3 regions of the Streptomyces sp. AC627_RSS907 genome follow, and region 2 is predicted to be linked to each of the others. Evidence: riboswitches for the same ligand, from Rfam matches in the RefSeq annotation. Region 2 holds a riboswitch; each other region holds the start of a gene.
What was found. A riboswitch is a leader RNA that binds a small molecule or an ion and turns the genes downstream of it on or off. The one in region 2 is predicted to bind thiamine pyrophosphate.
Positions count from the first base shown of each region.

Region 1: another riboswitch for thiamine pyrophosphate. It lies ahead of thiC (phosphomethylpyrimidine synthase ThiC); the one in region 2 lies ahead of thiO (glycine oxidase ThiO).
Region 3: another riboswitch for thiamine pyrophosphate. It lies ahead of KUM32_RS11340 (thiamine ABC transporter substrate binding subunit); the one in region 2 lies ahead of thiO (glycine oxidase ThiO).

Region 1 is NZ_JAGMUE010000051.1:47,706-50,974, reverse strand. Features, by position in the region: gene thiC (phosphomethylpyrimidine synthase ThiC) at 1-1,244, opposite strand, end outside; TPP riboswitch at 1,237-1,426, opposite strand; gene KUM32_RS14025 (YibE/F family protein) at 1,498-2,979, shown strand; gene KUM32_RS14020 (SsgA family sporulation/cell division regulator) at 3,078-3,269, opposite strand, start outside.
Region 2 is NZ_JAGMUE010000084.1:59,466-62,734, forward strand. Features, by position in the region: gene KUM32_RS19285 (Rv2175c family DNA-binding protein) at 1-160, opposite strand, end outside; gene KUM32_RS19290 (NAD(P)/FAD-dependent oxidoreductase) at 237-1,514, opposite strand; gene KUM32_RS19295 (hypothetical protein) at 1,547-1,897, opposite strand; TPP riboswitch at 1,950-2,061, shown strand; gene thiO (glycine oxidase ThiO) at 2,059-3,237, shown strand; gene thiS (sulfur carrier protein ThiS) at 3,234-3,269, shown strand, end outside.
Region 3 is NZ_JAGMUE010000042.1:31,123-34,391, forward strand. Features, by position in the region: gene KUM32_RS11335 (iron ABC transporter permease) at 1-690, opposite strand, end outside; gene KUM32_RS11340 (thiamine ABC transporter substrate binding subunit) at 747-1,835, opposite strand; TPP riboswitch at 1,915-2,020, opposite strand; gene rlmN (23S rRNA (adenine(2503)-C(2))-methyltransferase RlmN) at 2,065-3,171, opposite strand.

The DNA of each region.
Region 1 (3,269 bases), on a different contig from region 2:
AGGTCGATGTTCTCCTTGATCTTGTGCATCGGGACATGGCCCGGGCCCTCGATCATGGTCTGTACGTTGAAACGCTTCGCGACCGAGTTGAGTTCCCCGAGCGTGCGCAACTCCGCGAACTGCGCCTCGTCGTTGGCGTCCGCGATGGACCCCGGCCGCAGGCCGTCACCGAGGGAGTACGTGACGTCGTAGGCCGCGAGGATCTCGCAGAGCTCCTCGAAGTTCTCGTACAGGAACGACTCCCTGTGGTGTGCCAGGCACCACGCCGCCATGATCGACCCGCCCCGCGAGACGATGCCGGTCTTGCGGTTCGCGGTGAGCGGCACATACGCCAGGCGCACTCCGGCGTGGACCGTCATGTAGTCCACGCCCTGCTCGGCCTGCTCGATGACGGTGTCCTTGTAGATCTCCCAGGTCAGCTCCTCGGCCCGGCCATCGACCTTCTCCAGAGCCTGGTAGAGCGGCACCGTCCCGATGGGGACGGGGGAGTTGCGCAGCACCCATTCGCGGGTGGTGTGGATGTTGCGTCCGGTGGACAGGTCCATGACCGTGTCGGCGCCCCAACGGGTCGCCCAGGTCATCTTCTCGACCTCCTCCTCGATGGAGGAGGTCACCGCCGAGTTGCCGATGTTGGCGTTGACCTTCACCAGGAACCGCTTGCCGATGATCATCGGCTCGATCTCCGGGTGGTTGACGTTGGCGGGCAGCACGGCCCGCCCCGCCGCGATCTCTTCACGGACCACGTCCGGTGAGACGTTCTCCCGGACGGCCACGTACTCCATCTCCGGGGTGATCTCGCCCCGTCGTGCGTACGCGAGCTGCGTCACCGCCTCGCCGTCCCGGCCCCGGCGGGGCTGGCGCGGCCGTCCTGGGAAGACCGCGTCGAGGTTGCGCAGGCCTCCGCGCGGAGAGGTGTGCTTGATTCCGTCGTCCTCGGGGCGAACGGGACGACCCGCATACTCTTCGGTGTCACCACGGGCGATGATCCAGTTCTCCCGCAGCGGCGGCAGTCCCCGGCGGACGTCGGTGTCGACGAGTGGGTCGGTGTACGGGCCGGAGGTGTCATAGAGCGTGACCGACTGCCCGTTGGTCAGGTGCACCTGGCGGACCGGCACCCGCAGATCGGGGCGCGAGCCCTCGACGTACGCCTTGTGCCAGCCGATGGACCTCCCGGCCTCCACGGCGGTCTCCTCGTCGGCGGAGCTCTGCGCGACGGCAGGCGTGCGTGCGTCCTTGATGGTCATGAGACCTACTCCCTACGCCGGCATTACCCGGTAACAGGTTCGGCGGTCGACGCAGCGGTTTCCGTCTGCCGACGCTCCGTGGGAAACATCACTCGGCTTCGGTGTCGTTTCCCGTGAAACATCGCTGGGACGGAGGTCAGCGCCCTCTCAGCCCGGTGCTCCGAGCTCCCGCGTGTACAAAGGTGCCACCACGCTAGCGTCAATTCGGGCGCGGTGAACAGAGGGCCTCCCTCGTTCTTGCGATGATCGGTCGGTGACGACACCGCAGCATCCCTCCTTCCCGCCACACGACTCCCGCCGTGGACCGGGCGTCGAAGACGGCAACAGCCGCGGAGACGGGCAACACGGCGCCGGCGGCCACGGCGACTCGGGCGGCCACGGTGGTTCCGGCGGCTCGGGCGGCCACGGTGGCTCGGGCGCGCACGGCGGCGGCCACGGACACTCCCACGCCCATGGCCCGGCGGCGCCCGTCTCCCGGCATCTGCGGAAGGTCATCGCTGCGGTCCTCATTCCCTTCGCCGCCGCGGTGTTGGTCGGTCTCGCGGTGCTCTGGCCGGGTGGTGCGCCGACGCACGAACGCACCGGAGTAGGTTTCGACCGGCAGACGCAGCAGGCCACCGTCACCAAGGTGGTCGAGCTGAGCTGTCAGGCCGTCAACGCATCGGGGAGCACCCCGACCGGTGACACCTCCACCGCCGAGGGGTCCTCCGCGGTGCAACAGGCGAAGGGCGACTGCAAACGGGCGACGATCCGCGTCGACACCGGCGAGGACAAGGGCCGTACGTTCGCTGAGATCGTGCAGCCGGACCAGTCACGGCAGTTGCACGAGGGCCAGAAGGTCGTGGTCGCCTACGAGCCCTCCGCGCCGAAGGACCTGCAGTACTCGGTGACCGACATCAACCGCCGGCTTCCGTTGGCGCTGCTCGCCGGCATCTTCGCGCTCGCCGTGGTGGCGGTCGGACGGCTGCGCGGCCTCATGGCGCTGATCTCGCTGGCCATCAGCTTCCTGGTGCTGAACTTCTTCGTCCTGCCCGCGATCCTGCAAGGATCGAACCCGCTGGTCGTGGCGGTGATCGGGTCCAGCGTGATCATGCTGATCGCGCTGTATCTGTGCCACGGCCTGTCAGCCCGTACGTCCGTGGCGGTGCTCGGCACGCTGATCTCGTTGCTGTTGATCGGCGTGCTCGGTTCTCTGTTCATCGACTGGGCCGCGCTCACCGGCAACACGGACGACAACACCGGCCTGATCCACGGCCTGTATCCGTCGATCGACATGAGCGGTCTGCTGCTCGCCGGCGTCATCATCGGCTCGCTCGGCGTTCTCGACGACGTGACCGTCACTCAGACGTCCGCGGTGTGGGAACTGCACGAGGCCAACCCGTCGATGGGCTGGCGCGGGCTGTACCGCGCGGGCATCCGTATCGGCCGCGACCACATCGCCTCGGTCGTCAACACACTCGTCCTGGCGTACGCGGGCGCCGCACTGCCACTGCTGCTGTTGTTCTCGATCGCTCAGAGCAGCGTGGGGACGGTCGCCAACAGCGAGTTGGTCGCGGAGGAGATCGTGCGCACGCTGGTCGGCTCCATCGGGCTGGTGGCGTCGGTGCCGGTCACCACGGCCCTCGCAGCCCTTGTCGTCTCGGCCGACCGGCCGGCGGCGCAGGCCGCCGGTGCGGTGCCGGGTGCCGGGGCGGCACCGGTACGCGGCGGGCGGGGCCGTCGCCGCAAGCGCTGAGGCGCCCGCCCCCTCCGGGGGCGGCGGGCGGAGTCGTCCACAGGGAGCGGCAGCCACGGCGAAGCGTTACGCCATCGCCGTACGCATGCCGTAACGGTTCAGCCCGCGCTCGGCTCCTCCGCCAGAATGCGGTCCAGGGCCTCGTCGAGATGAGCGTCGAAATCGGCGAGCGCGCCTTCCTGTCCCAGCGGCACCAGCTTGTCGGTCCGGTCGAGAAAGGCCACGAGGGGCGCCGCCGACGAACGGAACAGCGCCTGGTCACTGCCGACCTGCAGGCGAATCAGTACCTC
Region 2 (3,269 bases):
TGTGCAGCGCGCGGTTCTCACCGCGCCGTACGGCGATGAGCTGGCCTTCCTTGATCAGCTGGCGTACGCGGGTCACCTCGACACCGAGCATCTCGGCGATGTCGGGGACGGTGAGCCAGGCAGGCACGAGAGCATCGATCTTTGCGTCAATCTCGGTCACGTTCCCAGCCTGCCATCTGGCACTGACAGTCGGAAACCGGACCCGTCCGACCCGGGCCGCGGACCGGGCGGACGGACTACGCCGTCGCCGCCTTCAGCGGCCTCGCCGGGTCGGCCACCAGCCGCGGGTCCATCGTCGTGCCCGCCTGGATCAGGCGTCTGCCCTGCGCCAGGTCGCGTGGACGGCCCACCGCCAGCAGAGCGACCAGCCGGTCCTCGCGCAGCCAGCAGACCGTCCACGCGGGGCCCTCGGGGTCACCGCGCCACACGGTGGCGTCGGCGGCCGTGTGGTGACCGGCGTACTGGACGAAGCGGCCGAACTGCTCGGACCAGAAGTACGGCACCGGGTCGTAGACCGCCGGGGCCTCCCCCGCGGCGGCGCCGATGATGTTGGCGGCGACCGTGCGCGGGCCCTGCAGGGCGTTGTCCCAGTGGTGCACCAGCAGCCGCTCGCCGTAGCGGCCGGAGGGGAAGGACGCGCAGTCGCCGACCGCGTAGACGTCCGGCGCGGAGGTGCGCAGGCGGTCGTCGGCCAGGACGTCGCCGTGCGTGCCGAGGCCGACGCCGGAGCCGGCGAGCCAGGCGGTGGCGGGCCGGGCACCGATGCCGACGACGACCGCGCCGGCGGGCAGCCGCGAGCCGTCGTGGAGGACGACGTGACCGGCCTCCCCGGCGTCGCCGGGCTCGACGCGCTCCACGCGCGCGTGCGTGCGCAGGACGGCGCCCGCGTCGGCGTACCAGGCGGCCATGGGCGCGGCGACCTCGGCGGGCAGCGCGCCGGCCAGCGGCCGGCCGGCGGCCTCCACGACGGTCACGGCGCAGCCCGCCTCGCGCGCGGCGGTCGCGAACTCGGCGCCGATCCAGCCGGCGCCGACGACCACGATGTCGTGCTGCCGGGCGAGCACCGGGCGCAGCCGTTCGGCGTCGTCCAGGGTGCGCAGCAGGTGCACGCCGGGCACGCCCTCGGCGCCGGGCAGCCGGATCGGCACCGCGCCGGTCGCGAGGACGAGGGCGTCGTACGGCACGGGGCCGGCGGAGGTGTCGAGGAGGTGTGCGCCGGGGCGCACGCCCAGGGCCTCGCAGCCGAGCCGCAGCGTGATGCCGAGCGCCTCGAAGTCGACGTCGAAGGCGGAGCCCTCGGCCGTGCCGAGCAGGACGGCCTTGGACAGCGGGGGGCGGTCGTACGGCTGGTGCGGCTCCGCGCCGATCAGTGTCACGGCGCCGGTGAAGCCCTGCTCCCGCAGGGCGACCGCGGTCTGCACCCCCGCCATGCCCGCGCCCACGACGACCACGCGGCGCTCCGCGTCCGCGTCCGCTTCCCGTTCCTGTCCCCGTGCCCGCGTCTGCTCGCTCACCCGATCACCATAGACACCTGGCGGTTCACCGGTCAGTGCGCGGGCGCGGTGAGCTGCTCCACCACGCTCGTCCCACTGCCCCGCTGCGACTCCCACTCCCACGACTCCTCCAGGCGCACCCGTCCGTCCGGCAGCTCGACGACGGTCGACACGCAGTGTCCCGACGAGGTGCTGCCGTCGGTCTTGAGCTGTACGTACCGGAAATCGAGCCGGTCGCCCTCCCGGGTGCCCACCAGACGGCCGCGGACGACGTCGCCGCCCTCGTACTCGGCCCACACGGCGCCGTCCCGCTCGTGGTAGAGGAACCGGGTGCGGGTACCGACCTGGCCGGGCGCCTGGTCGGCGACGGGGGCGAGGACGAGACCGTCCAGTGAACGCGCCACGGGTGGAGGCTCCCTTACAAGTGGGCTGCTCTGCGGGCTAGGGTGGCCACCGTAAAGCACTCGCGGGAGCCCGGACGCACCGGGCTGAGAGGGAGGCTGGCGGCCTCCGACCGTACGAACCTGATCCGGGTCATGCCGGCGAAGGGAGGGGCTGGACGCCCATGTCGTCACCTCGCACACCGCGTGCCGCGGACGTCCTCGTCGTCGGGGGCGGCGTCATCGGTCTGGTCACGGCCTGGCGGACCGCGCAGCGCGGGCCGGTCACGGCCGTCGTGGACCCCGAGCCGGGCGGCGGGGCCGCCCAGGTGGCCGCCGGGATGCTGGCCGCCGTCACGGAACTGCACTACGGCGAGGAGACCCTGCTCGCGCTGAACCTCGCGTCGGCCCGTCGCTACCCGGAGTTCGCGGCGGAGCTCACCGACCTCACGGGTCACGACCTCGGCTACCGCCGGTGCGGCACGCTCGCCGTCGCCCTGGACGCCGACGACCGCGCCCACCTGCGGGAACTGCACGCGCTCCAGCAGCGCTCGGGACTGGAGTCCGAGTGGCTGTCGGGGCGCGAGTGCCGACGCCTGGAGCCGATGCTCGCACCGGGCGTGCGCGGGGGGCTCCGGGTGGACGGCGACCACCAGATCGACCCCCGGCTCCTCGCCCGCGCCCTCGTGGCCGCCTGCGAGCGCGCCGGTGTGGTCTTCCACCGGACGCGGGCCGAGCGGCTCACCGTCGCCGGGGACCGGGCCACCGGGGTGGTCACCGCCGACGGCAGCGTGCTCGAGGCCGGGCAGGTGGTGCTGGCCGCGGGCAGTCTGAGCGGACGGCTCGCGGGCGTCCCGGACGACGTGCTGCCGCCGGTGCGGCCCGTGAAGGGGCAGGTGCTGCGGCTGACGATGGAGCGGACGCACGGACCGCTGCTGAACCGGACCGTGCGCGCCGTGGTGCGCGGCAACCACGTCTACCTGGTGCCCCGGGAGAGCGGCGAACTCGTCGTCGGTGCCACCAGCGAGGAGCTGGGCTGGGACACGACGGTGACCGCGGGAGGCGTCTACGAGCTGCTGCGCGACGCCCACGAGCTGGTTCCCGGCATCACGGAGCTGCCCCTGGCGGAGACGCGGGCGGGCCTGCGCCCCGGCTCCCCGGACAACGCCCCGCTGCTCGGCCCCTCCGGGCTGGAGGGGCTGCTGCTGGCCACCGGGCACCACCGCAACGGCGTCCTGCTCACCCCGGTCACCGGCGACGTCATGGCGCACGCCCTGACGACGGGCGAGCTCCCGGCCGAGGCCCGTCCCTTCACCCCGCGGCGCTTCAGCGCCGCCCCCGCACTCTCGGAGCAGTCCGCATGAACGTCACCGTCAACGGCGAGCCGCGCGAGGTG
Region 3 (3,269 bases), on a different contig from region 2:
CACGGCGGCCGTGGACAGGTCGAAGACCTGCGAGGTCTGCCGGTAGATCTCCACCTCCAGGGTGGAGAAGGTCGGCCCGCCGAGGATCTGGACCACCCCGAAGGAGGTGAAGGTGAACAGGAACACCATCAGCGCCGCGGCGGCCACGGCGGGCGCGAGCGCGGGCAGGGTGACCTGCCGCCAGGCCCTCAGCGGGGACGCTCCGAGCATCCGCGCCGCCTCCTCCTGGCGCGGGTCGAGCTGCGCCCACAGTCCGCCGACGGTGCGCACCACGACGGCGTAGTTGAAGAAGACGTGGGCGAGCAGGATCGCCCACACGGTGGTGTCCAGCCGTACGCCGCCCAGCTCGTCGAGGAGCCCGCCGCGCCCGACCAGGGCCAGGAACGCCGTGCCCACGACGACCGTCGGCAGCACGAACGGCACGGTCACCACGGCCCGCAGCACCTGCTTGCCGGGGAAGTCGAAGCGCGCGAAGACGTACGCGCCGGGCAGGGCGATCAGCAGCGTGAGCGCGGTCGAGGCGAGCGCCTGCCAGGTGGTGAACCACAGCACGTGTCGGACGTCGGGCTGTGCCAAGACGTCCGCGATGCGCCCGAACCGCCAGGCCCCGTCCACCTCCAGTCCTCGCGCGAGGATGGCGGCGACGGGGTAGGCGAAGAACACCGCGAAGAACGCGACGGGCACGGCCATCAGGGCGAGCCGCGCCGCGCTCCCGCGCCACCGGGCGGTGGCGGTCTTGTCCTTGGTCACTTCAGGAGGAGCGAGGTCCACGACTTGACCCACTGGTCACGGTGGTCGGCGATCTTCTGCGCGTCCATGGTCTGGGGGTTCTCGGCCTGCGGCCCGTACTTCACGAACTCCGGCGGCACCTGCGCGGCCTCGCGCACCGGGTAGACGAACATGTTCAGCGGCATGTCGTCCTGGAACTCCTTGCCGATCAGGAAGTCGAGCAGCGCCCTGCCGCCCTCGGGGTTCTTCGCGTTGGTCAGCAGGCCCGCGTACTCGACCTGGCGGAAGCAGGTGCCGGCGGCGACGCCCGTCGGCGCGGTGTCCGGCTTCGGGTCGGCGTAGACCACCTCGACGGGCGGCGAAGAGGCGTAGGAGACGACGAGCGGGCGGTCGCCGCCGGCCTTCTTCCCGCCGGCCGAGCCGGAGAACTCCTCGTTGTAGGCCTGCTCCCAGCTGTCGACCACCTTGACGCCGTTGGCCTTCAGCTTCTTCCAGTACTCCTCCCAGCCCTTGTCGCCGTACTTCGCGGCGGTGCCGAGCAGGAAGCCGAGGCCGGGCGAGGAACTGCCGGCGTTCTCGGTGACGAGGAGGTCCTTGTACGCGGGCTCGGCGAGGTCGTCGAAGGAGTCGGGCGGGGTCAGCCCGTGCTCCTCGAAGTACGCCTTGTCGTAGTTGACGCAGATGTCGCCGGTGTCGATCGGCGTGACGCGGTGCTTGCCCTGGTCGACCCGGTACTCGGGGAGGATCATGTCGGAGCCCTTGGGCTCGTACGACTGGAACAGGCCGTTGTCGAGCGCCCGTGACAGCAGCGTGTTGTCGACGCCGAAGAAGACGTCGCCCTGCGGGTTGTCCTTGGTGAGGATGGCCTTGTTGACGGCCTGCCCGGCGTCGCCGTCCTCCAGGACCCTGACCTTGTAGCCGGAGCTCTTCTCGAAGGCGGCGATGACGTCCTTCGACGCGGCCCACGAGTCATGGCTGACCAGGGTCACCGTCTTGGGGTCGCCGGAGCCCTTGCCGTCGCCGTCGGACGACGATCCACAGGCGGCCAGGCCGCCGACCATGCCGAGCCCGACGACCAGGGCGGCGGCCTTCTTGGTGATGCTCACTGAATTCCTCCTGGGTGACCAGGAGAAGACGCGGCCCTGCCCGGAACCCCTGGTGAGGGTCCCGGGCAGGGCGCAACAGCTCGAGTGATGACCGATCTCCCTACCCAGAATGACCTGGGCCAGGTTCGGAGGGTCTGCGGCCGGTGCCGCACTCTCAGCGCTGTGGCGCTCCCCTGTCGGAATATGAAGATGTACTTCGGAATATGAAGTTGTACTGATGCCCGTCAGGTTACCGCTCGCTCGCGGCGAGCTGACCGCACGCCCCGTCGATCTCCTGCCCACGGGTGTCCCGGATCGTCACCGGCACACCGTGCGCCGCGATCGCCTCCACGAACGCCTTCTCGTCCTCGGGCCGCGACGCGGTCCACTTCGAGCCGGGCGTGGGGTTGAGCGGGATGAGGTTGACGTGCACGGGCCTGCCCTTGAGCAGCCGCCCGAGCCGGTCACCGCGCCAGGCCTGGTCGTTGATGTCGCGGATCAGCGCGTACTCGATCGACAGCCGGCGCCCGGACTTCGCCGCGTACTCGAACCCGGCGTCCAGGACCTCGCGCACCTTCCACCGCGTGTTGACGGGCACGAGCGTGTCGCGCAGCTCGTCGTCGGGCGCGTGCAGCGAGATGGCGAGGCGGCACTTGAAGCCCTCGTCGGCGAAGCGGTGGATCGCGGGGACGAGGCCGACCGTGGAGACCGTGATGCCGCGCTGGGAGAGCCCCAGTCCGTCCGGCTCGGGGTCGGTGAGCCGGCGGACGGCGCCGACGACGCGGTTGTAGTTGGCCAGGGGCTCGCCCATGCCCATGAACACGATGTTGCTGAGCCGGGCGGGTCCACCGGGGACCTCGCCGTCGCGCAGCGCCCGCATCCCGTCCACGATCTGGTGCACGATCTCGGCGGTCGACAGGTTCCGGTCCAGGCCGGCCTGGCCGGTGGCGCAGAACGGGCAGTTCATGCCGCAGCCCGCCTGGGAGCTGATGCACATGGTCACCCGGTCCGGGTAGCGCATCAGCACGGACTCGACGAGCGTCCCGTCGAACAGCTTCCACAGCGTCTTGCGCGTGGTCCCCTCGTCGGTCGACAGATGCCGGACGACCGACATCAGCTCGGGAAGCAGCGCCTCCTGGAGCCCCTGGCGGGAGCCGGCCGGGATGTCGGTCCACTGCTCGGGGTCGTGCGCGTACCGCGCGAAGTAGTGCTGCGAGAGCTGCTTCGCACGGAACGGCTTCTCACCGATCGCGGCGACAGCCTCCTTCCGCTCGGCGGGCGTGAGGTCGGCGAGGTGCCGCGGCGGCTTCTTGGCTCCGCGCGGGGCGACGAATGTGAGTTCTCCGGGCTTAGGCATGACCCAACCAGTGTCGCAGATCCACACGGGTGGCCGGTCGGCCCATGATCCGGCAGGTGTCACCCTTGGCCCTGGAGCCCCGTGGGCCGGACAGCGGT